3 regions of the Ruminococcus sp. NATIVEDY160 genome follow, and region 1 is predicted to be linked to each of the others. Evidence: riboswitches for the same ligand, from Rfam matches in the RefSeq annotation. Region 1 holds a riboswitch; each other region holds the start of a gene.
The links. Region 1 has a riboswitch for thiamine pyrophosphate ahead of thiS (sulfur carrier protein ThiS). Riboswitches for the same ligand answer to the same signal wherever they lie in the genome.

Region 1 (10,179 bases):
GCGTTTAAGCCGTTTTTCTATTGCGTTTGCATTCATATTTACAGGGCTTTTTCTACCGTTTTTCTACCAAAATATCGCATGAAATGCTTTAAATTCCACCGTTTTCGTCCGGTACATCATCAAAATAGCATCACATTTTCGGTGTGTTTTTTGCGATAAAACCTTGTATTATTCACATAAAAATATTCTCCGCAACACCATCTTAGGTGCTGCGGAGTTTTGCGTTATCTTTGATTACAGCGTCGCAAATTTTGAGATTGCTTTAGCTCTTTTTTGAGTAGTCGTGAAAGAAGCCGTTCTTTTTGGCGGCTTGCGCCCACAACACCAATTAAAAGGAAATCGTCAAATCCTCTTTTAATGGCCTCCTTGACAGCAAATACAGTATCGGTATCATCTTTTTCGCAAGGCAGCACAATAGTTTCCACACCAAGGTGCGGGTTATCGTGGGAGTCAAAATCTCCCACGATAAGTCTGGGATTTACTTGCAAAGATTCTAAATGATTCAGTCCGCTGTCGCAGAACACGATGAAATCACCGTTGCGCAAACAGCTTTTGATGTATTCATAATTGTTTATGTCAGCACCGCCGACAATAACACAACGTTTCATTATAGAATATCCACCATTTCGTTATTAAGTGCCTTGTTCATACTTCTGACCGCGCAGAACTTACCGCACATAGAACAGGTATCTTCGTGCTCGGGCTTGCGCTTGTCACGGATGCACTTTGCCGTTTCAGGATCAAGAGCACATTCCCATTGAGCCTCCCAATCGAGTGCTCTTCTTGCGTCTCCCATGCGGTCATCAATATCTCTTGCGTGAGGGATCTTCTTTGCAATGTCGGCTGCGTGAGCTGCGATTTTTGATGCGATAATACCTTGCTTTACGTCATCCACGTTGGGAAGTGCCAGATGCTCGGCAGGGGTTACGTAGCAAAGGAAAGCAGCTCCGCTTGCGGCGGCAATGGCCCCGCCGATGGCAGAGGTGATGTGGTCATAACCGGGAGCGATATCCGTAACAATGGGGCCGAGCACGTAGAAGGGTGCACCCATGCAGATGGTCTGCTGCATCTTCATATTCGCTTCGATCTGGTCCATAGGCATATGTCCGGGACCTTCTACCATCACCTGAACGTCCTTTTCCCAAGCACGCTTGGTCAACTCCCCAAGGCGTACAAGCTCCTCGATCTGGCAGACGTCGCTTCCGTCGGCAAGGCAACCGGGACGACAAGCATCGCCGAGAGAGATGGTCACGTCGTACTCACGGCAAATCTCAAGGATCTCATCGTAGTATTCGTAGAAGGGATTCTCTTCGCCGGTCATACACATCCAGGCAAAGACAAGCGAACCGCCACGGGAAACGATGTTCATCTTTCTCTTGTGCTTACGGATCTGATCAATGGTTTTGCGGGTAATGCCGCAATGGAGGGTTACAAAGTCAACGCCATCTTCTGCGTGAAGTCTTACTACGTCGATAAAATCCTTTGCGGTAAGGGTTGCAAGATCTCTCTGATAGTGAATAACGCTATCGTATACGGGAACCGTACCAATCATAGCAGGACATTCGCTGGTTAGCTTTCTGCGGAAGGGCTGAGTGTTGCCGTGGCTGGACAAATCCATAATTGCCTCAGCACCCAAATTAACGGCTGCCATAACCTTTTCCATCTCAATATCGTAATCCTTGCAGTCTCTCGATACGCCAAGGTTGACGTTGATCTTGGTGCGAAGCATAGAGCCGACGCCGTTGGGATCAATGCAAGTATGTAATTTATTTGCACAAATAGCAACCTGTCCTTTGGCAACAAGGTCACGGATTTCTTCCTCAGTTCTGTATTCTTTTGCAGCAACTGCCTTCATTTCAGGGGTAATGATGCCTTGTCTTGCGGCATCCATTTGTGTTGTATAATTTCTCATTGTTTTTGGTTCCTTTCAAGTACATTTTATTTAGAAAACTTACCGGTCAGATCAAAAGCATGGTTCATAGGTCCGGATCCTTGCCCCAGATCGAGCATATCGGCAAGTGCAAGAGAGATATATTCTTTCGCTCTCTGTACAGACGCTCCAAGATCATAGCCTTTTGCGAGGTTGGAGGCAATTGCAGATGACAAAGTACACCCCGTACCGTGTGTGTTCGGATTGTTGATGCGTTTGCCCTTAAACCAACGGTATGTACCATCTTGATACAAAAGGTCGTTGGCATCGTTAATACTATGACCGCCCTTGAGCAAAACAGCACAGTGATAGGTATCGCCGATCTTCTTTGCCGCTTCGACCATATTCTCTTCATCTCGGATGGACATAGCCGCCAGGACCTCTGCCTCGGGAATGTTGGGTGTCACAACGGTGGCAAGGGGTATCAGGTATTCCTTAAGGGTATCGATTGCATCCTCGCTGATGAGTCTTGCTCCGCTGGTTGCCACCATAACGGTATCCACAACGATATTCTCTGCCTTATGATATTTGAGTCTGTCAGCAATAGCTTGAATAAGCTCACTTGAAGATACCATACCGATCTTGACAGCATCGGGACGAATGTCCTCAAATACCGCGTCGATCTGCTGTGCTAAAAATTCGGGAGTCGCTTCCTGTACTCCTCTTACACCGGTCGTGTTCTGTGCCGTCAGTGCTGTGATCGCACTCATGGCATAAACACCATTCATCGTCATTGTTTTCAAATCTGCTTGAATACCGGCGCCTCCACTGCAGTCGCTTCCTGCAATGGTCAATGCTGTTTTCATTTTCATAAAAATACTCCTTTCATTTTTCAGCATCGTTTTGTATAGCGGCATAAGGTGGTGCCCCCAATCTGCCGCTTGTTTGTTATATGGTTTTCAATATAGAATCTGCAAAATCACGGATATAATAATCAGCAAGACTTTGCAGTTCATTCTGTCGGTTTTCGTGCCTGTCATAAACGCCAACAGTTGTAAATCCGTCTGCCTTTGCAGTCTTGAGCGCAAATAAAGCATCCTCAAAAATGCAGGTTTCTTCTTTAGTTGTACCAAAATGCTTCAATGCCTTTCGATAGATGATCGGCTTGTCCTTGCCGAAACCAACCTCAGCGCAGGTGAATATCTCGGAGAAGTAATGACGGATACCAAGTCGTTCCAACGTTTCTTCCACAAGATATCTGTCTGTCACCGTGGCAACGCACATCTTAACGCCGTTCTCCTTAAGCCAACGAAGATACTCCGCAATGCCAGGTTTGAGAGTGACCTTTGTTCTGTAGATTCCCTCAACCATAGCGTTGACGCTGTCCACAATTTCTTTGACAGAAAGTGTGACGCCGTAGTGCTCTCGGTAATATTCGGCTGCCTCCTCCAAGGTAAGCGTCATAAATATCTCTTTCAGATCCTCATGCGGTTCTTTACCAAGTGTTCGCAGATAATCCTCGCCGATGGTTTCCCAGATAAACATGGAATCAAGAAGCGTTCCGTCAAGGTCAAAGATGGCTCCCTTTAGCATAAGCCAAGTTCCTGCGCTCTTGCTTTCAATTCCATCGCCGCCGTCTTGGGATCATCCGCTTTCATAATGGCTGACACTACACAAATTCCGGCAATGGGAATGCCTGCAAGCACGTCAATGTTATCCTTGTTGAGTCCGCCGATGGCATTCGCAGGAATCGGAACAGCGTTGCATATATCCCGAAGGGTATCGGTAGAAGTCAGAACAGTCTTTACTTTGGTCGTGGTAGGATAGATTGCTCCTACACCGAGATAATCAGCACCCTGCTCGTAGGCTTCCTTTGCCCACGGAACCGTCTTTGCCGTTGCGCCTACGATCTTATCTTCGCCTATGAGTTTTCTTGCGGTTGCAACGGGCATATCCTCAGCGCCCACGTGAACGCCTTCTGCATCAATAGCGAGAGCAACATCCACACGGTCGTCAATAATCAGCGGCACATTGTAACGCTTGGCGATGGCGTGAACCTTTTCGGCAAGCTGGATATACTCTCGTGTGCTCTTATTTTTTTCACGAAGCTGAAGAAAGGTTGCACCGCCAATGAGCGCCTGTTCCACACGATAGAGGAATTCTTCCTCGGTGTAGTTCGTGCTGTCGGTGATAAAATATAAACTTGGATCAAACTTTTTCATTCTCTTTACCTCACACATATAGATAATCGTTCAAGACAGGCTGTAAGCCTTCCTCGGCAATATCCTTGTACATTTTATCAAGGCTGCGGTTATCGTCTATTTCAAACTGCTCGTCGCCTTGCACATCACCCGTTTCTTTGCCGGTGTATTTGCTTTCGTGATCGCCGATACCGGTGGAAACTCCTGCCGAAACCTTTGTGGCGGCGATCTTCACAATACCATTTCTAAACTCAGCACTCTCACGGGAAGATACCGTAATACCAACGAAAGGCAAGAAAATACGGTAAGCACAAAGAACCTGACAAAGCTGCTTTTCATGAACGTCCAAGGGGTTGATCTTATCGTTATTGATAATAGGTCTGAGTCTTGGACAGGATAAGGACATTTCGGCGTGAGGATATTTCCTCTGCAAGTAATAGACGTGCAACGCACTTGCCAAAGCATCCTTACGGAAGTCCGACAGACCAAGGAGTGCCGAAAATGCAACACCACGCATACCGCCGCGAAGCGCACGTTCCTGTGCATCAAAGCGGTACGGCCAAACACGCTTGTGACCGAGCAAGTGAAGCTGTTCGTACTTATCGGTATCGTAGGTTTCTTGGAACACCGTTACATAGTCCGCACCGCATTCGTGGAGATAGTTGTATTCATCGGTATTAACGGGATAGATTTCAAGCCCGACCATACGGAAATATTTTCTTGCCAGCTTGCAGGCTTCACCGATATATTCCACATTGCTCTGTCCTCTGCTTTCACCGGTAAGGATTAGAATTTCCTCCATACCGCTGTCGGCAATGACCTTCATTTCTTTTTCGATCTGCTCCATAGAAAGCTTCATACGCTTAATGTGGTTGTAGCAATTAAAACCACAATATACACAATAATTCTCGCAGTAATTAGCTATGTAAAGAGGGGTAAACAAATAGACGGTGTTACCGAAGTGCTTACTTGTTTCAAGTCTTGCACGCTGAGCCATCTGTTCAAGGAACGGCTCTGCCGCAGGAGAAAGCAGTGCCTTAAAATCTTCAACAGTGCAATTGTCGTGCTCCAAAGCCGCCTTTACATCAGCGGCGGTGTATTTTGAATAATCATAGGAGTTCATCTGTGCCATCACATTTGCACACACATCCGATTCAATCACTTCCATCCCCGGCAGATATTCCATATGGTTCTTTCGGGAGGATGGATCGGTTTCAAGACGATGCTTCTTCGCAAGTGCTTCCGGCGATAAATGCTCCGAATCTACAAAAAATTGATTTTCCATAGTTTTCACCTTAATCTCTGAGGAAACCTGTTAGCGGATCGGATGCAGAAGCTCCACGTGTCAGCACTCTGCCAAGTCCTGCAAGGTAAGCTTTACGTCCTGCTTCAATGGCATTCTTGAATGCAGATGCCATCATAGGAAGGTCACCTGCAGTTGCAAGAGCGGTGTTCGCCATAATAGCAGCGGCGCCCATTTCCATTGCTTCGCAAGCCTGAGAAGGTCTGCCGATACCGGCATCTACAATTATAGGCAGGTCGATCTCATCAATCAAAATCTGAATGAATTCTTTTGTGGCAAGACCTTTGTTAGACCCGATAGGAGAAGCCAATGGCATAACGGAAGCTGCACCGGCGTTTACAAGGTCACGAGCTACATTCAAGTCGGGATACATATAAGGCATAACCACAAAGCCTTCTTTGGCAAGAATCTCGGTCGCCTTGATAGTTTCTTGATTATCGGGGAACAGATACTTGGAATCACGCATAATTTCAATTTTTACGAAATTGCCGCAGCCAAGTTCTCTTGCAAGACGAGCTATACGAACAGCTTCTTCTGCATTTCTTGCACCACTAGTGTTAGGAAGCAAAGTAATTCCTTCAGGAATGTAGTCGAGGATACTTTCCTGCTCCTTGGTATTTGCACGGCGAACAGCAAGGGTGATGATCTCTGCTCCTGCATCCTTCACTGCTGCTTCAATCAGTTTCATCGAATACTTACCGGAGCCGAGAATAAAACGGGAGTTAAATTCGTGTCCGCCAATAATCAGTTTATCGTTATTCATTTTTGTTTCCTTCTTTCATTAAGTTTCAAATTGTTCTGCTAAGATTCTGAGTACAGTATGGGCTTGATGAGCTGCACAGAGCATTACACGGGAAGATACGAGACCGCCTCCCGATTGCACGTCACTTTTCTCGTCGCCACATAGATAAAACTTGCTTGTGATTTTTCTCGTCCTGATAGAATTAGCACTACCGAAACCTGCCATACCCGATGCCGCAACAAGATATTTGTCGGGCATTTCTTCAAGGACAAGATTGGTAAGCATTGCTTTGCACTCTGCATCATCAAAGGCTTCGCAGATAATATCTGCACCTTGCAACAAATGGGTGGCATTTTCTTCTTTTACACAGATAGTATGCGTTTCAAGAGTAACATACGGAGCGATCTCTAAAAGATTATCCCGCAAGGCATCCGTCTTGTTCATCCCAAGCTGATTCGCTTTATACTGCTGTCGGTGCAAATTGGTAATATCCACACGATCAAAGTCAATAAGAATCAGTTTTCCAATACCCGCACGGGCAAGAGAAATAGCGACATTAGAGCCGAGACCGCCAAGACCGCAAATGGCAACCGTTACCGATGAGAACTTCGTTTGCAGCTTCTCGCCGTGTCGCTCGGCTAAAGCTTTATTCCATTCTTCTTTCGTTGGGATCAGATTAACCACCCCCCACAAAGCTGACAACCTCTACGCTGTCGCCGTCCTGCAATACGGTTTCGCCATACTGCGATTTGGGAACGATATCTCCGTTTCGCTCTACTGCGATTCGCTTGGGATCGTAGTTTGTAGTTGCAAGGTATTCCGCTACTGTCTTACCTGCAATATTCAGTTCTTCGCCGTTGATCTTTACCATAAAAACACCTCCAAAAACAACAAAAAAGGAAGCTACCGATTTGGTAACTTCCTTAATGTACTTCGTTATTCCTAATATCCTTGTATCAGGCATCCCTACGTTGGCATTATCCAAATCAGGTTCTCGGTCGAAGGTCACACCTTCCTCTCAGCCCGTAATACAAGCTCCCGTTTATTTAGTCGTTTTATTTATTATACATCACTTCGTAAAAATATACAAGTCTTTTTGGTGAAAAAAGTTTGAACAATTGAAATTATCCCTCGTAAGGACGAATGCGAAGTGTTGCACCAACAGATTCACAAATTTTTCGACAGATCTCCTGTTCTTCCTTTGACACCACTATGCTATCGAGTCGCCTTCCTATAAGAAGATTGAACAGGTATATAAAGCGACGCATATTTCATACGAGTCTCTTCCACTGACAAACTCCGGTATTAACAGCAAAGCCCTTGCTGAATCGAAAGCCGATATATTACATACCACTCCTTTCCGTAGCTACCCCAGCGGTGTTACAGCAACAGCATCCAAACGTCATGAATATATCCGTTGGTCTGAAAAGGACAACAGATATATTATTGAGGACGATTTTGAATCCGAGTTCTCAGTATCCACTAAACCTACGGAAACACTGTTTGCTCTTTCTAATAGTGATAATGTCATCTATCTTAATACCTTTTCAAAGACGATTTCTCCTTCGTTGCGTATTGGCTATATGGTTCTACCAAAACATCTTGTAAAAACCTTTGATGATAAAATAGGATTTTACTCCTGTACGGTGCCCACCTTTATGCAGTATGTGCTTACTGATCTAATTAACAATGGTGACTTCGAAAGGCATATTAACCGGGTTAGAAGAAAAAAACGTAAGGAATTATCGTTCATATAGAACTAAAGGCGGTAGAGAAAAAAATCTACCGCCTTTAGTTAATTGTAAATTATATTATGGTTTATAATTTCTGTGGCTCTGTTGCGGATGTTGTTCATCCGAGCAACCCACTCCATTTGATTTTCTGCTTTAAGTTGTTCGGTAATGCCTTCGGACTCTTTTAATTGCTTGATTAGTGTATCAAACATTTCCTCTGCTTGAGAATTTATATCGCAAAGATGGAAATTTAGTTTACATTCCGTTTGAAGTCGGTTGTACGTGAATTTGCGGTGATGTTTAAGATAGTCCAAATGCCACATACCCAAAAGCAATGGTTGACCGTTCAGATCTATGCGTTTTCTACGTTACGCATAGGAGTGGCGGTGCTTATCAAACGCTGCGATATGCAGAAAAGGCAAATGCAAATATTATCAATCTATGTGAATGATTCAACTTTTCGGTTACAGTTTTGCATTTCTGTATGAAGAAAGTTTGTGTTTATCCATCACGTTGTTATCATATATGATAAGCGACAAGGTTAATGAAAGTCAAAAACAACTCAAATTTATTGACCCAGTGCCCAAACGAAAAGCAAAGACTCATCAGGTTTTCGTTGAACTGCCTAAACTTTTTGCCGTAAAAAAAGTTTTTCACTCTTTCTCTTGCGCGGAGCAACTCTGTTTTGGTATGATGTGGGCAGTCAAACAAAGCGCTTTTTTGACATGACAATACTTTATTTCAAAGGAGAATTTGTTATGTTAACACTTAAATCGAAAATGAATACCAAAGTAAAGCCCGAGCCGCTTCCGGATGATGTTATCGTTATCAGAAACGACCTCGATTATGCCAAGCTCTTTGAACACCCGGATTGCGTTTGCGCGGTAGTGGAATGGTGCGGCTGCGTTGAGAATAACGCTTTTACAAATATGCGGCAGCTCAGGCAGGTGATTTTGGGCGATGATATTGAGGATATCGGCGCAGAAGCGTTCAAGGGCTGCTTCAATCTGTTAAAAGTGGATTTGCCTGCTCGTGTGAAAAATATCGGGCTTTTTGCCTTTGAATCCTGCACTTCGCTTGAAAGCGTCACCCTTCCGTACGGCTTGGAAGTAATCCGGTCAGGCACGTTTTCAAATTGCAGAAAGCTAAAAGAAATCCATATTCCTTCCACGGTGACATGCATTGAGTCGAGCGCTTTTGCCGATTGCACGGAGCTTGAAAGGGTGTATGGCGGCGAAGGGCTTGTGACGATTGAAAGGGAAGCGTTTTTTAACTGCAAATCGCTGAAAAGCTTCCCGTTTTCTCCGTCCGTCTGCCACGTTAACGCAAGAGCGTTTATGGGCTGTCCGTTACATTTGCCGGTTACCTATTATCGCGCGCTGTCGCCTCGGGTAAAATACGGAAACAGAACCTTTGCTGTGCCGGACGGCGTGCAGACCATCGGCGCATTTTCGTTCGGCGGCTCAAAAACGATTAACCGTGTTGTACTGCCCGACAGCGTGCGTAATATTTCGCGCTATGCGTTTTCCAACAGCATGGATTATGTAGAAGACGGCTATGATGACATCTATGATATTGTTGATGACTTGCCCGAAAAAATGAATATGCCCAAGGGCTATATGAAGCAGCAGGAGCAGTTTGACGCAATCATGGCACTGACGTTGTGCAATTCGGTTTGGAAAGGCATGACCGATGAAAATGATTTCGCCTCCGTTGCGCTGTTTCAAAACGACAAAACCGCACGCTTTCTTGCGGCGGAAATCATTAAAGAAAAAGACCGCGACAACCCGTATTTGGATATTAGAAAGAACTCAATTGCGTATATGCGCGCGCAATACCGCCATACCCCCGGCGATATGCTTCATCTTGCGGAGTTTATGTCCTTTTTCAACTGCCGATTTTATGGCTACGGACTTGACCCGGAGCTCTATTCCTTTTTCGAAAGTTCTTTTCATGATGGAGAAGCCATTGACAGCCTTTGCCGCGAGGCGATTCAGTGCGGCGCCGGGCAAGCTGTTGATTTGTTTGAAAAATATTGCCGCCTGCCATCCGGCGGAGTACCTTTTGTCTGCATGCTTATCTCTCCTTATGAAGCGGATTGGCTGCTTGCATACCGCTTTGAAAACGCGGCGCTTATCGGCGAGTCGGATTTGCACTATTCCACGGGCGAATGTGTACCAAGGGAGTTTGTGCGCTCCATGGCTGCATCGTCCATTCGGAATGACGTGTTGAACAGCCTGCTGCCGGGCTGTTTTGAGGAAAAACATTCGCCTGAATTAGAAGAATATCAGAAGGCGTTTGCTTTGGTTCCTGACGAGGATTGGCTGATG
Region 2 (10,179 bases), 190 kb from region 1:
TCGGCTCGATGCGATTCAGCAAATCCAGCTCGCCTATCTGCTCGAGGTGGACAGAATTTGCCGCAAGCACAATATTAAGTATTTCCTCGGCGGCGGCACCCTGCTCGGCGCGATCAGACACAAGGGCTTTATTCCGTGGGACGATGACTCCGACATTATGATGCTGCGCGAAGACTACGACAAGTTCTGCAAAATCGCCGCTGACGAGCTGCCCGCGAACATGAGCTTTCAGTCAAACAAAACCGACAAAAGCTGCTTTTATGAATTCTCCAAGCTGCGCGTAAACGGTACCGCCTTCGCCACGGAATTTGCTAAAGAGCATAAGACTATGCACAACGGCATTGCGTTTGATATTTTCTGCCACGACAAAACCGCAAACTCGTGCTTCGGTCAGAAGATACACCTCGCTATGACTATCTTCACCCGCGCGCTTGTTTTCAACAAATGGAATCACCGCAAAACCGAAAACGGCAGCAGAATCCAGACCGCTGTTACGAATTTCTGCGTAAAGCTCTTCCCCATCAGATTCAGTCTTTGGCTGATGAACCACACGATATCATTCTTTAAGAGAAAAAAGAACGCCAAATTCCTGTATGACGGAATGGGAAGAAATGTTTATAACGGAGTATTTCCGGCTGATTTGCTCGACAAGGCGATTTATATTGACTTTGAGGGCTATATGCTGCCTGTTCCCAAGAAATACGACGAGTACCTGCGTTTTCTCTACGGTGACTATATGCAGCTCGCGCCGCTCAGCACAAGGCTCGGCTGCCACGAGATTCTGCTCTGCGATATCGGCAAGTATGACGGACTGAACAAATAAGTGATTTTTTCAAAAAAGCCCGAATTTGTCATTGACAATCGGGCTTTTTTATGGTAAAATAATATTTGTGGTTGAGAAACCGCAAAGTGAATATGCAGGTATGGCGGAATTGGCAGACGCGCATGGTTCAGGTCCATGTGAAAGCAATTTCATGCAGGTTCAAGTCCTGTTACCTGCACCAAGCGAAGATAATCCGAACCTTCTCCCTGTCGGGGACGGGTTCGGATTTGTCTTTTTCTATGCTTATCCGAATTTCAACAGTAAGATTGATAGATATGTTCGTTAAGTGCAAGGCAGGAGGTTTACCGCTCCCTGCCATTTTACAGTATCTTTCTTTCTCTTTTGAATTAAAACAAGTTAATCCCAACAAACAATGTGTTTGTTGGGATTAGTAAATAGTTAAGGTAGTAGAATGTGTGTTATCTTTCTTAAAAAGTTCGTAACGATGAAAGATAAATAGTCTATCCGCGTCTTACCGTATTAACAACACTTTGCATACTCCTGCTACGCATTGCCTCATTTGCACTAACTTGTGCAGATACTTCTATTTCTAAACCTTTTAATGAATCTGCAGTTGGTTTTTTGCTTGCTGGAACTTTTTTCAAAACAGCTTCTCCATTACTCCTGCTTGCTATCTTGGATATAGTTTTAATAAAATTCATGATTAATTACCTCATAGTCGTACAAACGATACTAATATCTCCGACCGTAATGCTGTGTTATTTCCGATAGTCCGTCCGCATTGAATATTATAACCTTGTTCTTTGAAAAAGTCAACAACTTTCATAATAAATAATATCTGGAAATATCTGAAATCTTCATGTTTATTTTGAAAGATAATATAACAATGGTTATAATAATATTATTCAGATGGATTGATTATGCTCAAATTCTTTTTATATCCTTCGAATAATTCATCATTTTTTAATTCGAGCATATCTTCAAATTCTGGTTTTGATTGTTCAGGAGAACGCATACACAAAACGCCTGGATAATGCATCAAAATTATGTTTTGAACGCTATGACCTGTACCTAATGCTGCCGTAGCATCAATTACTATCTCGCCAAATGCTTTGCTTTGAAAGTAATCATCCATCCTATACAGTTCACAAATCCATATGAATCGGGGCATGGGAATTGATGCATATACTTCACGTGCAATCCTGTTGCATAATGAATTAGATCGATACTCTTTAAAACTTCGTGATGATGCCATAAATAAACGAATAACAACATCTTCTTTGGGTTTCAAGAATTCTCCTGCCCACACATCTATACCAAAATGCTCGTGATGCAATACAGATCTTACAACAGCTGCTGCATCAGATGCATCTAAAAACATCCTTTTATACAAAGGTACCGCTATGTATTCAACTCGCATATCAGGGTAAATAGATAGTTTATGGAATGGTTTGATTTGATATATTGGTTGATTATCATCAATAACAATATAGTCTTCAAAGAAATCAGCTGAGTTAATAATTGGATGGCATTTTTCTCTATGCTTCCATGGAATCCATTTATTCCGAATTGCCTTTTGCACATGTGATGCTTCGATTTTTCCATGCCCTATACATACGACAGAATGTCCCGAACCATTTCCTCCAACAGGTGACAAATTAAGTGCAACTGGAAATCCGGATTCAATGTAATAATGCAACAATCTTTTAAGTTCATCTTCTGGATTCATTTTAGATAAGCTGAATCGTTCTATTGAAGAAAAACTATATAATCTCGGAGCAAAGCCAAATTCCGACAGAATTTTCGTTAATATCGGGTATGTTACTGCCGCAATCGGCGCAATAGAGAAAATCACAAAACATATTTTTCTCGCCGTTTTCCTGTTTAGGAGCACGGCGCTTTGTCTTTACGACAAGCGTCTGCACCAACTCAAAATCATCACGGTTGATAATCGGCTCGTGAACATCCTTGAATATAACCCAATTTTCTTTGGGATTATCATAGCGTTTCTTATTCTTATATGATTTAGAATACGTCTTGAAGTTAATAATATCGCCACAATACTCCTGTTGGGTAAGAATTTTGGTAATTGTATTTCCCTTCAACTTTGAGGTCGGCATTTTGTTTGCCAAGCTCGTCAAGTATGATCATGTGTTCGGTGAAGGCCGCCCTGAGATTGACCTGTATTCGTAATCCTTCGCTCGTTTCATAGATCAGTATTTTATCAATAAGCTGCCTGAGATTCGCGTCGCTGATCTCCCCCTCCTTGATGATTTCGTCAATCAGCTCCACGGTTCGCTTCATTTCGGATTTGCGCTTTTTGATTGTTTCGCTGTAGTGCTGAATATCATAAAGCTCCTGCTCGATTTTTTTGATGTCGCTTTCACATGCTGAGAGCATTTCATCATAGACAGAAGCGTGTTCCCTGTCGCGGATTCTCTCCAGCAGAATTTCTTTCTGGTCATTCTTTCTCTGTTCAAGCTCGGCGTTGAGCTGACGGATTTTGCCCGTGACCGTGCTCTTTTTCTTCAGCCACTTTCGAACCTCGCCGTCGATGTTTTCATAAAGCTGTGCCGCTTGTTCCTTGACATTGCTGATTTCTCCGCAGATGATCTCGTCGAGCTCTGTCTCCCGGATGCGGTGCGGAGGACAGTTTTCCTTGCCTTTCATTTCTTTATATGATAATTCATATAAGATTACTATGCTTTATTATATCGATATATTTCTATTTGTCAATAGTTCTGTGTGATATAATTGCATACATAATTTTTCAATTGAAATATTTCCTGATGCACTTGACTTTTCAACAAAAGGGTGTATAATAGCCTTGAACAAACGGGAGCTTGTGTGACAGGCTGAGAGGGAGGTACTACCTCCGACCGGTAACCTGATTTGGATAATGCCAACGTAGGGATATACCTTAGAATTGTTGCGGAGTACTGCCAAATCGGCGGTGCTCCGTTTTTTCTTGCAAGGAGGTTACAAAATGGTTTTAATCAACGGAAAAAACACGTCTGCAGACGGAAAGACAGTCAGTCAGTATCTCGAAGAAGCAAACTTCAATCCTCAGACGATTGCGGTTGAACTTAACGAGGATATTCTGCCCAAGCCGCAATACGGAGAAACCGTGCTCAAAGACGGCGATGTCCTCGAGGTCGTCAGCTTTGTGGGAGGAGGTTAATATGCCTACCAAAGAAGAATGGCAGAATGCCTTTGCCGCTCGACACGGTGAAAAGCTGCAAAAGGTCTTTTCTTCATCGGTCGTCGCCGTATGCGGTCTGGGCGGCTTAGGCTCAAATATCGCGACAGCACTCGCAAGAGCCGGAATCGGCATGCTGATTCTGATCGACTTTGACAGTGTGGATCTATCCAATCTCCACCGTCAGCAATATAAAGCCTCGCAAATCGGCAAATACAAAACCGACGCGATAGTAGAAAACCTGTGCGAGATCAATCCATATATCCGGACAGAAGCACACACCATACGTCTGACTGAGGAAAATGCCCTTACCCTGCTGTCACAGGCAGATGTGATCTGTGAGGCGTTTGATAATCCGCAGGCAAAGGCAATGCTGTGCAATCTCGTATTAGAGAAGCTGCCGCAAAAGTTCTACGTTGCCGCGTCAGGCATGGCAGGTACCGACAGTCCGAATCTGATCAAGACAAAACGCGTCAGCAAACGCTTTTATCTCTGCGGCGACGGCGTTAACGGCGTAGGAGAAAGCGACGGCCTGTTTGCAAGCCGCGTAATGCTGTGTGCGGCTCATCAGGCGCACACGGTTTTGCGCGTGCTGGCAGAGGAATATGAAGTATAACGAAAGAAGGTCAAAATATGAATAACGATAAACTGATACTCGGCGGTCACGAATTCAACTCGCGTTTTATTCTCGGCTCGGGTAAATACTCTCTGAACCTGATTGAAGCGGCAATCAAAGACGCAGGCGCTGAAATCATCACGCTTGCAGTAAGGCGCGCCAATACCAAAGACGGAGAGAACATTCTCGATTTTATCCCGAAAAACGTTACCCTGCTGCCCAACACAAGCGGCGCGAGAAACGCAAAGGAAGCGGTCAGAATTGCCAAACTTGCGCGCGAGCTGGGCTGCGGCAATTTTGTAAAGGTAGAGATCATGCGCGACTCCAAATATCTTCTTCCAGACAATCAGGAGACGATCATAGCGACTGAAACGCTTGCAAACGACGGCTTTGTCGTTCTGCCGTACATGTATCCCGACCTCAATGTTGCGCGCGACTTGGTCAGCGCAGGCGCGGCGGCGGTTATGCCTCTTGCCTCTCCTATCGGCTCCAACAAGGGACTTGCCACAAAGGATTTCATTCAGATACTGATTGATGAAATCGATTTACCCATCATCGTTGACGCGGGCATCGGCAAGCCCTCTCAGGCGTGCGAAGCGATGGAAATGGGCGCTGCGGCGGTCATGGCAAACACCGCTCTTGCAACCGCGGGCGATTTGCCATTAATGGCGGCAGCCTTCCGTCAGGCAATCGAGGCAGGCAGAAAGGCGTATCTCTCGGGCTTGGGCAGAGTGCTCACCCGAGGCGCTTCCGCTTCCGATCCTCTGACGGGATTTCTGCATGACTGAGGGAGAATGAAATGGAAAACCGATTTTTAGTTGATTCCGATTCTCTTTCAGAGGAAGCGCTCAAACGCAAGCACCGTCTGGAAACCGACCCTTCATCAAGAACAGACCATATGGCATATATGGAAGAAATGGAGATTATCGAATCCGACGTGTGCGAGAACGTCATCTCGCAGATGAAATCCTACGACTACACAAAGTACACTGCAAAGGACGTAAAAGCCGCGCTTGAACACGAAACCTGCACGATTGAGGATTTCAAAGCGCTCCTTTCCCCTGCCGCCGAACCGTTTCTGGAACAGATGGCACAGCGGGCGCGTCTTGAAACAGGCAAGCACTTCGGCAACACGGTCTATATGTTCACGCCGCTGTACATCGCGAATTACTGCGAAAACTACTGCGTCTACTGCGGCTTTAACTGCTACAACAAAATCAGCCGCATGAAGCTGAGCATGGAACAGATAGAACACGAAATGCAGGTCATCGCACAGAGCGGAATGGAGGAGATCCTTCTTCTCACCGGCGAAAGCCGCGGACAAAGCAACGTCGAATACATTGGCGAAGCCTGCAAGCTCGCGCGGAAGTATTTCCGCATGGTCGGACTGGAAATCTATCCTGTAAATACAGACGAGTACCGCTATCTGCACGAATGCGGAGCGGACTATGTCACCGTTTTTCAGGAAACCTACGACGCCGACAAATACGAAACGCTTCATCTTTTTGGTCACAAGCGCGTCTGGCCTTACCGCTTTGACGCGCAGGAGCGCGCGCTTCGCGGCGGCATGAGAGGCGTTGCATTCTCCGCTCTGCTTGGGCTTTCCGATTTCAGAAAGGACGCGCTGGCTTCCGCCCTGCACGTCTATTATCTGCAGAGAAAGTATCCATATGCGGAAATGTCGCTTTCCTGCCCCCGACTGCGCCCGATTATCAACAACGACAAAATCAGCCCTCTGGACGTTCACGAAACGCAGCTGTGCCAGATTCTCTGCGCCTACAGAATTTTTCTGCCGTATGTCGGCATCACGGTTTCCTCGCGTGAAAGCGCAGAATTCCGCAACGGTATCGTAAAAATTGCCGCGACAAAGGTTTCCGCGGGCGTATCGACAGGCATCGGAGACCATGAGAGCAAGTACAGCGGCACTGAAGCGGACGGACAGCAGGGCGACGAACAGTTTGAAATCAGCGACAGCCGCAGTCTGTCAGCTATGTATTCAGATATTACAGGCGAAGGCCTGCAGCCTGTGCTGAACGATTATTTATATGTGTAAGATAATATGTATCACAAACCGCCTTCTGTGCGGCAAGGACTTTATCGGTCATCTCGAAGCTGTCGCAGCGGCTCACCCCGACGCTGTTATTCTGCGCGAAAAGGGTTTGTCGGAAGCGGATTATCTGCGCCTTGCGGAACAAACAAAAGCTATATGTGAAAAGCAGCAAACGCTGCTGATTCTTCACAGCTTTCCCAACGCGGCAAAGGCGCTCAGTCACAAAGCGATTCATTTACCCATGCCCATGCTCAGACATCTTTCGGATAGAGAGCGCGCGTACTTTTCTGTCTTAGGCGCGTCCTGCCATTCTGTTGAAGAAGCGAAGGAAGCCGAGCGGCTCGGGTGCACCTATATCACCGCAAGTAATGTTTTTGAAACTGATTGCAAAAAGGGCTTGCCGGGAAAAGGCGTAGAGTTTTTGCGTGAGATTTGCGAAAGCGTCAATATAGATGTATACGCGCTGGGAGGTATTACCGCTCGGAATATCGCTGAGCTCATGCGTTCAGGCGCGGACGGCGCTTGTATCATGAGCGGCTTCATGAAGTCCGAGAACCCCGAAATATTGATGGAGGAATTACACAATGCGATTTCATAAGGATATGCTGCTTTTATACGCCATTACCGAGGAGTACTGCAACCGTCAAAGACCGCTGATCGAGATGGTAAAGGAAGCGCTCGAAGGCGGCGTTACAATCTTGCAGCTGCGCGAAAAGCATTTGAGTGACGAGGAGCTTATGACGGAGGCTCTGGAAATCAAGGAGCTTTGTCATTCCTACGGCGTTCCGCTGATTATCAACGACAACGTCGAGCTCGCTTTGCGCTGCAGTGCGGACGGTGTGCATGTCGGTATTGAGGATACGCCCGTTGCCGAAATCCGTGCAAAGGCAGGCAATGACTTTATCATAGGCGCGACGGCAAAAACCGTTGAACAGGCAACCGCCGCCGAACTGGCAGGAGCGGATTATATCGGCGTCGGCGCGGTATTCCCTTCACCTACCAAGCAAAACGCCGTGCGTATCACAAACGCTCAGCTTCGTGAAATCACCTCAGCTGTGTCGATTCCTGCCGTCGCAATCGGCGGCATTACGCTTGGTAACATTTCGCAGATCGACTGCGGCACCCTTTCAGGGATCGCGGTGGTATCGGCGGTTTTCGGCGCGAAGGATATTACGCAGGCAGCTAAAGAGTTAAAAGCCAAGGCGACTGCTTTGGTTCATTCATAAAAAACAGCGGCGGATCGGGGGCACCACCTTCCGTCGCTCAACAAAAATAATGTGAGGAGAAAATATGAGAACTGCATTATCAATCGCGGGAAGCGATTCCTGCGGAGGCGCCGGTATTCAGGCAGATATCAAAACCATGACAATGAACGGCGTGTATGCCATGACCGCCGTCACCGCTTTGACCGCGCAGAATACGCTCGGCGTGAGGGCGATTCAGGAGGCGACTCCCGAATTTCTCCGTCAGCAGCTCGACGCGGTATTCGAGGACATCTTCCCCGACGCGGTCAAAATCGGTATGGTCGCAAGCTCGGACCTGATTCGCGTTATTGCGGACAGGCTCCATTGTTGCAAGGCGATGAACATCGTTGTCGACCCGGTCATGGTATCCACAAGCAACGCAGCCCTGATAAAGACCGACGCTGTTAGCACTATGACAGAGGAACTGCTTCCTCTCGCCACACTCATTACGCCAAACATTCCCGAAGCTCAGGTTTTGTCGGGAATGGAGATACACAGCAGCGCCGATATGGAGAAAGCCGCCGAACAGCTCGGCAAATCCTATGGCTGCGCGGTACTGCTCAAGGGAGGTCATTGCGTGAATGACGCAAATGACCTGCTTTACTCAAACGGTACGCTCCGTTGGTTTGAGGGAAAACGCATCGACAATCCAAACACCCACGGCACAGGCTGCACGCTGTCAAGCGCGATAGCAGCAAATCTTGCCAAGGGTTACACTTTGGAAAAGTCTGTTGAACGCGCCAAGGATTATATTTCGGGCGCTCTTGCCGCTATGCTCGATTTAGGTAAAGGCAGCGGTCCCATGAACCACGCGTTTGCGCTGAACAATAAATATTCTGACTGAAAGGAACCACTGAAATGAAACAATACTATACGCAAATGGAAGCCGCCAAAAAAGGCATTATCACTCCCGAAATGGAAATTGTCGCCGCCAAAGAGGACATGGACGTTGAGCCGCTGCGCGAGAGAGTCGCGCAGGGCGTTATCGCGATTCCCTGCAATGTGCGTCATTCCTCGATCTCCCCCGAGGGTATAGGTATGGGTCTGCGCACCAAAATCAACGTAAACCTCGGTATTTCGGGCGACTGCAAGGATTACTCGGTCGAGATGCAGAAAGTTGATATGGCAATCAGATTCGGCGCGGAAGCGATCATGGACTTGAGCAACTACGGCAAGACCAACACCTTCCGCCGTCAGCTTATAGAAAAATCTCCCGCAATGATCGGCACCGTACCGATGTACGACGCGATCGGTTATCTCGAGAAAGATCTGCTCGACATCACCGCAGAGGACTTTCTGAGGGTAGTTCGCGCTCACGCCGAGGAAGGCGTTGACTTCATGACGATTCACGCGGGTATCAACCGCCGCGCTGTGGAAGCATTCATGCGCGACAAAAGAAAAATGAACATCGTATCCAGAGGCGGCTCTCTCCTGTTTGCATGGATGATGATGACAGGAAACGAAAACCCGTTCTTTGAGCACTACGACGAGGTGCTTGATATTCTACGCGAATTCGATGTTACCATCAGCCTTGGCGACGCTCTCCGCCCCGGCTGCATTGACGACAGCACTGACGCAGGACAGATTTCTGAGCTGATTGAGCTTGGAAATCTGACAAAGCGCGCATGGGAAAAGGACGTTCAGGTAATGGTCGAAGGTCCCGGTCACATGGCAATGAACGAAATTGAAGCGAACATGAAGCTGCAAAAACGGCTTTGTCATAACGCTCCGTTCTACGTTCTCGGTCCGCTGGTAACCGACATCGCTCCCGGCTACGACCACATCACCTCCGCAATCGGCGGTGCAATTGCTGCTGCGAGCGGCGCTGATTTTCTCTGTTACGTAACCCCTGCCGAGCATCTCAGGCTGCCCGATCTGAGCGACGTAAAGGAAGGCATTATCGCCAGCCGTATCGCGGCTCACGCTGCGGACATCGCAAAGGGCGTTCCTCACGCGAGAGAACAGGACGACGCTATGGCGGACGCCCGTCACAAGGTTGACTGGGATGAGATGTTCAAACACGCGATTGACCCTGAAAAGGCTCGTGCGTACTTTGAGAGCACTCCGCCTGCCGACCGCCACACCTGCTCCATGTGCGGCAAGATGTGCGCTGTCCGCACAACCAACATGATTCTTGAAGGCAAAAAGGTCGAGTTTTGCTCCGAGCTGTAAAATCATTTCATACCGTACAATTTGCAAGCAGCAAGTTGTGCGGTATTTATTTTGTTTCTGTGCTTTTTTCTAAAACAGTTATAGTGGTATCCTATTGCTCGGTATAGATATTTC
Region 3 (10,179 bases), 570 kb from region 1:
GCGGCGTTTGCCTCAATTGTGCGGTAGGGAAGGAGCAGGTCCTTCTGCAGCATATAGCTGATTTTTCCCGGTACGCCTGTGATATCCTCGCCGTCGAGCAGGATTTCACCCTGCTGCGGACGGTTCAGACCCGAAATTACGTTGAACAGCGTGGTTTTGCCGCCGCCGCTCACACCGAGCAGGCAGACGATCTCGCCTTCGCCGACGGAAAGCTGAATGTTTTCGATTACATTGACCTTGTTGTCGTAGGAATATGTGATATTCCTGGCTTCAAGCCTGTTCATTTATTTCTCCAGATACTCGTTTGTAAAGCCTGTGTTCTCGGGAATCTCCACTTCGAGGAGTTTCTTCTCGTTAATCCAGTTGTAGAACGCATTCCATCTCGCTGCGTCAATGTAACCCCACTGCTCAACCTCAGCCTTGTACTGATCGGCCATATATTTCTGGCTTTCGAGAACCAGTTCTTTGTCAAGCTCGGGAGCTGCCTTGACGAGAATGTCGGCTGCGTCATCAATATTTTCAATGCTGTACTCGTAACCCTTTTTCAGAGCGGTGAGGAAAGCCTTTGTCTTGTCGGGGTTTTCGCTCATCCAGTCGGTGTTGCCCGCAATAACGGGAGTGTAATAGTCGAATACGGGGTTGATGTCCTTGAAATAGAAGTAGTCGGTGTCTACGTTCTTGAGCTTTGTGGCGATGCCTGCCCAGCCGTAGTAAACCCATATAGCGTCTACGGACTTGCTCTGCAGAGCGGAGGCCTCGTCGGTAACGGTGCTGGGAATCAGCTCGACCTTGTCGAAGTCACCGCCGTCGTCCTCGATAACCTGCTTAAGAGTCGCCTTCTCAATCGGCAGATCCCATGTTGCGTACTTCTTGCCCTCAAGACCCTTAGGTGTGTCGATGCCTTCGCCCTTGCGGGAGATAATACCCGAGGTGTTGTGCTGAAGTACAGCCGCGACAGCCTCAATGGGCATCTTTGTGTCGCCTACAACGGTGGGAAGCATGGTGTCCTGGAAGGTCATGCAGAACTGAGCCTTGCCTGTGCCGACAAGAGCCTCGGCGCCGTCCTCAGGCGGCTGAACGATTTCGACCTCAAGACCTGCCTCGTCAAAGTAGCCCTTTTCCTGAGCTACATACAGACCTGTGTGGTTTGTGTTGGGCGTCCAGTCGAGCACAAAGGTGACTTTTGTTTTCTCGGCGGAAGCGGCGGTTGTTGCCGTTTCGTTGTTTTCACTGTTGCTGTTGTTGGCGCTGCCGCAGCCTGCCATACCGAGTGTGAGCATCGCAGCTGCCATTACAGCGGCAAGAATTCTTTTTTTCATTAGTATTACTCCTTTTATTATCCCTTTTTGTTATTCCAAGGCATGCATTTCTTCTGCAAAATCTTAACAAGCCACATCAGGATCATGCTGAGAGCCGAAATCAGGAATATGACGGCGAACATCTTGTCAAAGGAATACGCCTTTTTAACCCTTGTCATGTATACTCCCAAGCCGTTGAAGCCGCCCAGCCATTCGGAAATGACGGCGCTGACAACCGCGTATGAGACTGAAATTTTGAGACTCGCGAAAAAGTCTCCGAGTGCCGCAGGGAACTTGACGTAACGGAAAATCTGTTTGTCGCCCGCGCCCATCGAGCGCAGAAGGCTGACGGTGTCCCTGTCAACCGACCGAAAGCCGTCCAGCATGTTGACAGCGATGGGGAAGAATACCACCAGCACTATCAGAATGATTTTCGGCAGCATCTCGTAGCCGAACCAAAGCACAAGCAGAGGTGCTATGGCTACGGTGGGGATCGTCTGCGTCAGCACGATCAGCGGATAGAGCGCGTGTCTGATAACCGAAAACCTGTCCATCAGCACCGCGAGACCGAAGCCCACGATGATACCGATGATCAGGCCGATGAAGGTTTCGAGCAGCGTTACGCCCGCATGACTTAGCAGAAGCGGAAAGTCCGCTATCAAAGCTTGTACGACCTCAACGGGCGATGGCAGCATGAACGAGGGTACAAGCTCCGTCATGCTCACCACCTGCCAGATAATAAGCAGAATCAATATCGCTGCGAGCGGCGGTACGATCTTATTGGTGGTGTTTGGTAACTTTCTTTTCAATTGTCAGCACATCTCCCTCGGGCTTGTACGTTACTTTGATGTATGCGAGCACGGAAGGCGCACCTGCCCTGATCGCGATGTGCTGGCACTCCTTGACAATATCCATCAGCTCGTCGTAATCACCCTCAATCGCGGTTTCAAACGGGCCTACATAGTAGTTAAGTCCTGTGCTCTTGATATAGTCGATGACTTCGTCGACAATGCGGATAAGCTCGTCGTCGTTCTTCGCTTCCGGCAGAGTCTGGATTGCTACGCTTGCGTTCATTTTACATTTCTCCTTATTATTAGTATAAAATAAAAGCGCTGCGGATAGCCGCGGCGCTCAAAATTACGTTTTGAAACGAGCTTCCTACGTCGGCATTATCCGAATCAGGTTAGAGGGTAAGGACGAAACAGCCCATTCTCAGCCCGCTTCAGCGGACACCCCTGCGTTTATTTCATACCTAGCATACAACGAATTTCCGCTGATGTCAAGCTTTAATTTCGAAACCTGTCAGATAATGCAGCAGAGCCTCCTCGGCGGAAAAGCCTCGCCTGCAGAGGTAATCCACACCTCTGAGACTCACCCCGGCGCATACACTGTTTTTTTCATAGTCAGGGTCAAGACAGTCCCACGGTGACGCGGTTGGAATCAGATAGGGATATTTTTCATTGGAAACAGTCGCACCGTTTGACGATTCTGCGTATGGAATATACATTTTACTACCACCCTTTTGTATGTATAGTTCTCTGTTGGAATTATAATAATGCTTTGCAAGTAAATAATATTCATTATCAGAATTATTATCGGAGGCTTTTACAGTTGGATAATCAGTATTTGCCAGAATTACCATTGCCTTTACGGCTTCATCACAAAAATCATCTTCGCAAAGCTCTGCGGCAAGGGCTATTATTTCGTCATTACTGTTATCTGCGGTACTGTCAAAGCGCTGATTATCTCTGCACACAATTATCGCGGGAATAAACGCCATGACGATGAGCAAAAGGGAAAAAACCGCGATTTTTCTTTTCAAATCCAAATCAACCCTTTATTTCGCACAAGAATTTTGTTACTCATGCACCATACTTTGTAATTAAATATTTCTTGACAACAGCGCGTGTTTGTCTTAAAATATAATATGTACGTATTTGGGGAAAAATACCCCTGTATAGCAGCTCATTTTCAGAACGGAGAGTTTTATGAAAGTAAAATTTACGCTGATTCCCTTTATTCCCGCTGCTCTTGCAATGATTATTTTCCGCGTTATGAGTATTTTCGGCGCGGACGACAGCGGTCATTTTTTGGGAATGGACAAAATGGCTGTGTCTTACACAGCAATCGGAATTGCGGCAGTACTCTTTGTCGCGTGTATTATCATCAATATATTCGACAGGAAAACATCGCCTGTTTATCCTGTCAAAAAGAATATCGCCGCGGCTATATTATCTGCTCTTTCCGGAGCGATGGTGATAGCAAGCTCCGTAGCGACCTTTATGAACAGCACAACTGATTCGGAATATTACGTTATGTCGCTCATCAGTGCGATCGCGTCTATTCCCGCAGGTATTGCGTTTTTCCTGATGACCCGCATTCATTTACAGGGCAAAACCGTCGTTTCCGGACTATCCACTCTCTTTGTATTTCCCGCTATCTGGGGTTGTACCGAGATTGTATATGAGTTTCTTGAGGCGACAAAGGTGTCTATTTCCGCGACGGACATGACTCCGTTGTTCTGCTTTATTTTCCTTTCTCTCTACTACTTCTCGCACGCGATGGTGCTTTCGAGAGTCAAGGGCAGAAGTCCCGTCAAGGCTTGCTTTATTTACGGCTTACCTGCTGTTGCGCTTGCGCTTTCATACAGCATTTACCGTCTCTTTACCGGTATTCAGGAAGGCGGCGGATACACTTCCGTACTCAATGCGGGAATGTTCTTTGTGCTTGGTGCGTATGCGATTTCGTTCATCACAGAGATGGCGTTCAATTCGCTCACTAAGGATGAGCTCAAGGTGATTGACGGACTTCCCAACTCGGACGAAGCTACAGAGGAAGAGAAGAAGTACATCAAAACCGAAAGCTATGATGAGTTGGTTTTTTCGGATGATAAGGCAGGAACTGCTGAGGCAAAAGCCGATTCCGAGTCTGCGGATAATCCCGAGCCTGCAGCTGACGTCAGACCGTCTGAGTATTATCTGAATGCAAAGGGTCTTGACGATTTTATCATCGGTTATCAGGCGCCTGTAGATGACGAGCCCGTTCCTTATCTCACCAGTGCAGAAAAGGCAAAAACCAATGACAGCGATTTTGTGGTCGGTTACGGCGATAATTCTCAGAAGGCATCGCAGGAACCGCAGCCCGAGCCTGTTGCTGAAGCAAAGCCCGAGCCTGCTGTTGAAGCAAAGCCCGAGCCGGTTGTAGAAACTAAGCCCGAGCCTGTTGTTGAAGCAAAGCCCGAGCCTGCTGTGAACAGAAGACCTGTTCAAAAAGCTCAGCCTGCTCCTGTGAAAAAATCACGCAGCGATGTTGCGGATCTGCTCGATGAGCTTGACAGCAAAATCTGAGTTGACAAACGGCTGATTCGGTGATATTATATTAAATAATAAAAAGCGTTGAGAAGGACATGAGTCTCAGAAAGCCGCTTTCAGAGAGCAGGGCGTTTGGTGAAAGCCTTGTATCCGGCACTGTTGCTTACCGCCTTTGAGCCCGTGCAGGAAATGGCGCGGCGTATTAACCGCGTTAAGGTTTTTGAGGACAGCGCAAGCTGTCGAACTTGGGTGGAACCACGAGTAACTTCGTCCCAATATTCCTTTATGGAATATTGGGGCTTTCTTTTTATAAACAATTATTTCAGATAAAGGAGAATGAAAGATGATTAACATTGAGTTAAAGGGCGGCGTCGTCAAGGAGTTTGACGCAGGAGTATCGCCCGCTGAAATCGCAAAGTCAATCGGCATGGGTCTTTATAAGTCCGTATGCGCTGCCAAAATCAACGGCGAGGTATGTGACCTGCGCACCCCTATCAATGAGGACTGCAAGGTTGAGCTGCTGACCTTCGACGACGCGGAAGGCAAGAAGGCATTCTGGCATTCGGCTTCACACGTTCTTGCACAGGCGGTAAAAAGACTTTATCCCAATGCAAAATGCGCGATCGGTCCCGCTATCGACAGCGGATTCTACTATGACTTTGATGTCGAGAAGCCCTTCTCGGCAGAGGATTTGGAAAAGATCAAGGCTGAAATGAAGAAGATTGTCAAGTCCGGTCTTGAAATCAGCCGTTTCGAGCTTGCTCCCGATGAGGCAATCGCTAAGCTTACAGAGATGGACGAGCCTTACAAGGTTGAGCTTGCCAAGGAGCACACGGACAAGGGCGAGAACATCAGCTTCTACAAGCAGGGAGAGTTTGTTGACCTCTGCGCGGGTCCTCACCTCATGAGCGTCGCTCCGATCAAGGCGGTTGAGCTCACAAACTGCACAGGCGCATACTGGCGCGGCGACGCGAGCAAGGCACAGCTTTGCCGCGTATACGGCGTCGCATTCCCGAAGGCTTCAATGCTCGAGGAGCACCTGACACAGCTTGCCGAAGCCCGCAAGCGCGATCACAACAAGCTCGGCAGAGAGATGGGCTTCTTCACAACAGTTGACTATATCGGTCAGGGACTTCCCATCTTGCTTCCAAAGGGCGCGAGAGTGATCCAGCTTCTCCAGCGCTTTGTCGAGGACGAGGAACAGAAGCGCGGCTGGCTGCTTACAAAGACTCCCTTTATGGCTAAGAGCGACCTCTACAAAATCAGCGGACACTGGGATCACTATCAGGACGGCATGTTCATTTTCGGCGATCCCGACAGCGACAGCGAGGTATACGCTCTCCGTCCGATGACATGCCCGTTCCAGTATCAGGCATATCTCAACAAGCAGCGTTCCTACCGCGACCTGCCGCTCAGATACAACGAGACCTCAACTCTGTTCCGCAACGAGGCTTCGGGTGAAATGCACGGCTTGATCCGTGTGCGCCAGTTCACAATTTCAGAGGGACACCTCATGTGCACACCCGAGCAGCTCGAGGACGAGTTCAAGAAGTGCGTAGAGCTTGCGGCTTTTATGCTCAAGACAGTAGGCTTGTATGAGGACGTTTCCTACCGTTTCTCCCAGTGGGATCCCGACGACCGCGCCAAGTATATCGGCACTCAGGAGGAGTGGGATAATGTTCAGGATATGATGGGCAAGATCCTCGACCACCTCGGAATCAAGTACGAGATCGGCGTCGGCGAGGCTGCGTTCTACGGTCCGAAGCTCGATATTCAGATCAAGAATGTCTACGGCAAAGAGGATACCCTGATTACAATTCAGATTGATCCGTATCTCGCTGAGAAGTTCGACATGGAATATGTTGACCGCGACGGCGAGAAAAAGCACCCGTTCATTATCCACCGTACCTCGATCGGCTGCTACGAGAGAACTCTCGCGCTTCTTATCGAGAAGTATGCAGGCGCGTTCCCGCTGTGGCTTGCTCCCACACAGATCAAGTTGCTTGCTGTTGCAGACAGACACCTCGACTATGTTTACGAGATCAAGAAGCAGCTTGAGGCTGAGGGCTTCCGCGTTGAGGTTGACAGCAGAAGTGAGAAAATCGGCTATAAGATCCGCGAGGCGCAGCTCGAGAAGGTTCCCTATATGTTCATCGTAGGCGACAAGGATATCGAGGCAGGCACAGTTTCTGTCCGCCACAGAAAAGAGGGCGACCTCGGCGCAATGCAGCTCTCCGACTTCATCGCTCTCGCTAAGGAAGAGATCGAAACAAAGGCTATCAAGTAAAAATATCGCAAATTTGAAAAAAACTCTTGCAATTTGTAAATAGATGTAGTATAATCTATCTGTTAATTGTGTAAAGAAGTAGGTGAAAAGAATGAAAGAAAACATCCATCCTAAGTATGAGCAGACCACAATCACTTGTGCTTGCGGTAATGTAATTGAAACAGGATCAACAAGGAAGGACATCCGCGTTGAAATCTGCTCAAAGTGCCATCCTTTCTACACAGGAAAGCAGAAGCTTGTTGATACAGGCGGACGTGTTGACAGATTCAAGAAGCGTTTCAACATTGCGAAATAACATTTTTCGAAGCTCAAAGGCGGCACGCTTGTGTCGCCTTATTTTCGTTTGAGGAGGGGAACTGCCGTGAATAAGGATTACAAGACCGTTGCGCGTGAGGCGAGCGACGAATTTGTCGAGAAGCGTTCGCGCTTTATCGGCTACGTCAAGCCCGTCAAAACCGAGGAAGAGGCTGTGGCTTTCATCAATCAGAAGCGCAGCGAGCACTGGGACGCGCGTCACAATGTCTACGCATATTCCTTGCGCGAGGGCAATATCAAGCGCTACAGCGACGACGGCGAGCCATCGGGCACGGCAGGTATGCCTGTGCTCGACGTAATTGTCAAAAATGAGATCTATGATGTCTGCGTTGTCGTTACCCGTTATTTCGGCGGCGTGCTGCTGGGTACAGGCGGTCTGGTGCGCGCGTATTCGCAGGGAAGCAAGATCGCCCTTGAGTCCGGCGGAATTGTTTTGATGCAGTCATGTTCGCTCTGCGGGGTTTCGTGCAGCTACAACCGCTACGGCAAGGTCAGCTCTCTTGTTATGGAAAACGGCGCGACAATAGACGATACAATATACGAATCGGATGTAAAAATCAAGTTCCACATTCCGCCTGAGCAGCTTTCGCAGCTTAACAAGAAGCTTGCGGACGCGACCTCGGGCGAGGTGCAGGCGGAATCTGACGGAGAATCATATTTTATGACGCCGCTAAATTCCTGAATATTTTTTGAAAAAAATAAAGGATATCGGAAAAAAACGGCGTAATAATATTTAGAATACCATTTTTTCAGGAGAACTGCGGGAAAGGAGGCGTTTTTTTGGCTTTTCCCGAGGGCTTTATTTACGAGTTAAAAGCGAGAAATGATATTACCGAAGTCATTTCCAACTACATAAGTCTTAAACGGCGCGGCAGGAACATGGTCGGCCTGTGTCCGTTTCACGGTGAAAAAACGCCGTCTTTCAATATATATACGGAAACAGACTCCTTCTACTGCTTTGGCTGCGGTGCGTCGGGCGACGTTATTTCATTTATAATGAAAATAGAAAACCTCGATTACCTCGACGCTGTGCGTTATCTTGCACAGCGCGCGGGCATAGAGGTTCCCGACAATTCCTACGACAGCAGCATGAGCAATCTGCGCAAGCGGATTTTTGAAGCTAACCGCGAGGCGGCGCGTTTTTATTACAGGACGCTTATTTCTCCCGCTGGCAGAACAGGACAGGATTATCTCCGACGCAGAATGCTCACGGACGCGACTATCCGCCACTTTGGACTGGGCTTCGCTCCTGACAGCTGGACTGCTCTCAGTGACTATCTTATCGATAAGGGCTTCAAGCCCGACGAGCTTATAAGCGCCAACCTTTCGGTAAGGCGGCGCAACGGCAAGGGCGTTATCGACCGTTTCCGCGGACGCGTTATGTTCCCTATTATCGATTTGCGCGGAAATGTAATCGCCTTCGGCGGCAGAATCATGACTGACGAAAAGCCGAAATATCTCAATTCCTCTGATACTCCCGTATTCAAGAAGAGCGAGAACCTCTTTTCACTTAACAACGCTAAGAACTCCGGCAGCAGAGCGCTGCTTCTTTGCGAGGGCTATATGGACGTGATTTCCGTCAATCAGGCGGGCTTTCAGAACGCTGTCGCGTCGCTGGGAACGGCTCTTACCTCGGAGCAGGCGAGCCTTATGAAGCGCTACGCCGACGAGATCATTATCTGCTATGACGCTGACGAAGCAGGTCAGAAGGCGACGGCAAGGGCGATTCCGCTGCTTCGCGAGGCAGGGCTCAACATCAGGGTACTCTCGATCCCGAACGGCAAGGATCCCGACGAGTTCATCAAGTCAAAGGGTGCCGACGGTCCGGCAGCGTTCAAGGCGATAATCGATGCGAGCGGCAACGATGTTGATTACCGTCTGCAGAAGCTGAGAGCGGACTATAATCTTACCACATCAGAGGGCAGGGTAGGTTATCTCGAAGCCGCGGCAAGGCTGATTTCGGATATTAAAAGCCCGATTGAGCGCGATGTCTATGTTTCCAAGCTCTGCAAGGAGTTTGAGATCGATAAAAACGCATTTAATTTGCAGATAAATAACCTCAGCAGCCGCAACAAGCGTGAGAACCGCAAAAAGGAAATGCGGAAAATCCGCTCCGAGCTGAACGGTACGAATGATAAAATCGACAAGGAGCGGCATACTAAGCTGAGAAGCACCAGTGCTGAGGAGAGTCTTTTGGCTCATCTGATAAATAATCCGGACTCGCTTAAGGCGATCCGTCAGTACATCTCGGCAGAAGATTTTCAGAATTCGCTGATGAAGCGTTATTTTGAGTATTTCAGTGGCAGAATAGATTCTGGACTTGACCCGATGAACAACGTAACGGCAGATTTCAGCGACGATGAGCGGTCGAGGATATATCAGATTCTCTCGAAATACTCGGGAATCTCACAGACTCCGCAGGCGCTTTTCGAATGCATTCAGATCATCAAATCCGAGAGCGAACGTCCGAAGGATACCGCCGGTATGACAGACGATGATATCTCAAAGCTGTTTGCGAATATGAGGAAAAATAAAAAATAATTGGAATAGAAGGAAAGGATGTGTGTGCGTATGGCACAGCAGGAAAAAAGGTCACTGGTAAAGGAGCTTGTCGAGTTAGGCAAGCAGAAGGGTTCGCTGACTAACCAGGATATTCTCGACGCAATCGGCGAAGCCGATATGGATCCCGAAAAGCTCGAAAAGCTCTATGACGCAATTGAATCTCAGGGTATCGAGATTATCGAGGACATGGTCGATATCAAAATCGAGGATATCGAAATCCCCTATGAGGAATCCAAGGACGACGACTCTTCCGCACCTGTATCCGATACGGGTCTTGCCATCGACGACCCTGTCAAGGTGTACCTGAAAGAAATCGGCAGGGTTCCGCTGCTTTCTTCCGATGAGGAAGTTGACCTCGCAATCCGTATCTCAAACGGCGACGTAGCCGCGAAGCAGCGCTTGAGTG

Region 2: linked by a shared signal. The riboswitch ahead of thiS (sulfur carrier protein ThiS) and the one ahead of thiS (sulfur carrier protein ThiS) in region 1 are both predicted to bind thiamine pyrophosphate.
Region 3: linked by a shared signal. The riboswitch ahead of AB1I49_RS05165 (thiamine-binding protein) and the one ahead of thiS (sulfur carrier protein ThiS) in region 1 are both predicted to bind thiamine pyrophosphate.

The regions. Positions count from the first base shown of each region.
Region 1 is NZ_CP162391.1:1,624,079-1,634,257, forward strand. It holds gene AB1I49_RS08005 (hypothetical protein) at 225-608, opposite strand; gene thiC (phosphomethylpyrimidine synthase ThiC) at 608-1,912, opposite strand; gene thiD (bifunctional hydroxymethylpyrimidine kinase/phosphomethylpyrimidine kinase) at 1,939-2,736, opposite strand; gene AB1I49_RS08020 (HAD family hydrolase) at 2,819-3,463, opposite strand; gene thiE (thiamine phosphate synthase) at 3,457-4,092, opposite strand; gene thiH (2-iminoacetate synthase ThiH) at 4,103-5,356, opposite strand; gene AB1I49_RS08035 (thiazole synthase) at 5,367-6,137, opposite strand; gene thiF (thiamine biosynthesis protein ThiF) at 6,156-6,800, opposite strand; gene thiS (sulfur carrier protein ThiS) at 6,793-6,987, opposite strand; TPP riboswitch at 7,063-7,168, opposite strand; gene AB1I49_RS08050 (aminotransferase class I/II-fold pyridoxal phosphate-dependent enzyme) at 7,334-7,873, shown strand; gene AB1I49_RS08055 (TnpV protein) at 7,912-8,172, opposite strand; gene AB1I49_RS08060 (leucine-rich repeat domain-containing protein) at 8,608-10,179, shown strand, end outside.
Region 2 is NZ_CP162391.1:1,436,421-1,446,599, forward strand. It holds gene AB1I49_RS07035 (LicD family protein) at 1-823, shown strand, start outside; tRNA gene AB1I49_RS07040 (tRNA-Leu) at 918-1,004, shown strand; gene AB1I49_RS07045 (hypothetical protein) at 1,285-1,485, opposite strand; gene AB1I49_RS07050 (hypothetical protein) at 1,686-2,639, opposite strand; gene AB1I49_RS07055 (recombinase family protein) at 2,548-2,904, opposite strand; gene AB1I49_RS07060 (hypothetical protein) at 2,828-3,454, opposite strand; TPP riboswitch at 3,610-3,715, shown strand; gene thiS (sulfur carrier protein ThiS) at 3,771-3,965, shown strand; gene thiF (thiamine biosynthesis protein ThiF) at 3,967-4,599, shown strand; gene AB1I49_RS07075 (thiazole synthase) at 4,617-5,387, shown strand; gene thiH (2-iminoacetate synthase ThiH) at 5,399-6,652, shown strand; gene AB1I49_RS07085 (thiamine phosphate synthase) at 6,645-7,247, shown strand; gene thiE (thiamine phosphate synthase) at 7,234-7,875, shown strand; gene thiD (bifunctional hydroxymethylpyrimidine kinase/phosphomethylpyrimidine kinase) at 7,940-8,737, shown strand; gene thiC (phosphomethylpyrimidine synthase ThiC) at 8,752-10,065, shown strand.
Region 3 is NZ_CP162391.1:1,051,485-1,061,663, forward strand. It holds gene AB1I49_RS05150 (ABC transporter ATP-binding protein) at 1-284, opposite strand, end outside; gene AB1I49_RS05155 (ABC transporter substrate-binding protein) at 285-1,319, opposite strand; gene AB1I49_RS05160 (ABC transporter permease) at 1,337-2,107, opposite strand; gene AB1I49_RS05165 (thiamine-binding protein) at 2,076-2,372, opposite strand; TPP riboswitch at 2,435-2,545, opposite strand; gene AB1I49_RS05170 (hypothetical protein) at 2,578-3,120, opposite strand; gene AB1I49_RS05175 (hypothetical protein) at 3,287-4,645, shown strand; gene thrS (threonine--tRNA ligase) at 4,953-6,896, shown strand; gene rpmE (50S ribosomal protein L31) at 6,988-7,191, shown strand; gene AB1I49_RS05190 (YigZ family protein) at 7,258-7,893, shown strand; gene dnaG (DNA primase) at 7,992-9,752, shown strand; gene rpoD (RNA polymerase sigma factor RpoD) at 9,777-10,179, shown strand, end outside.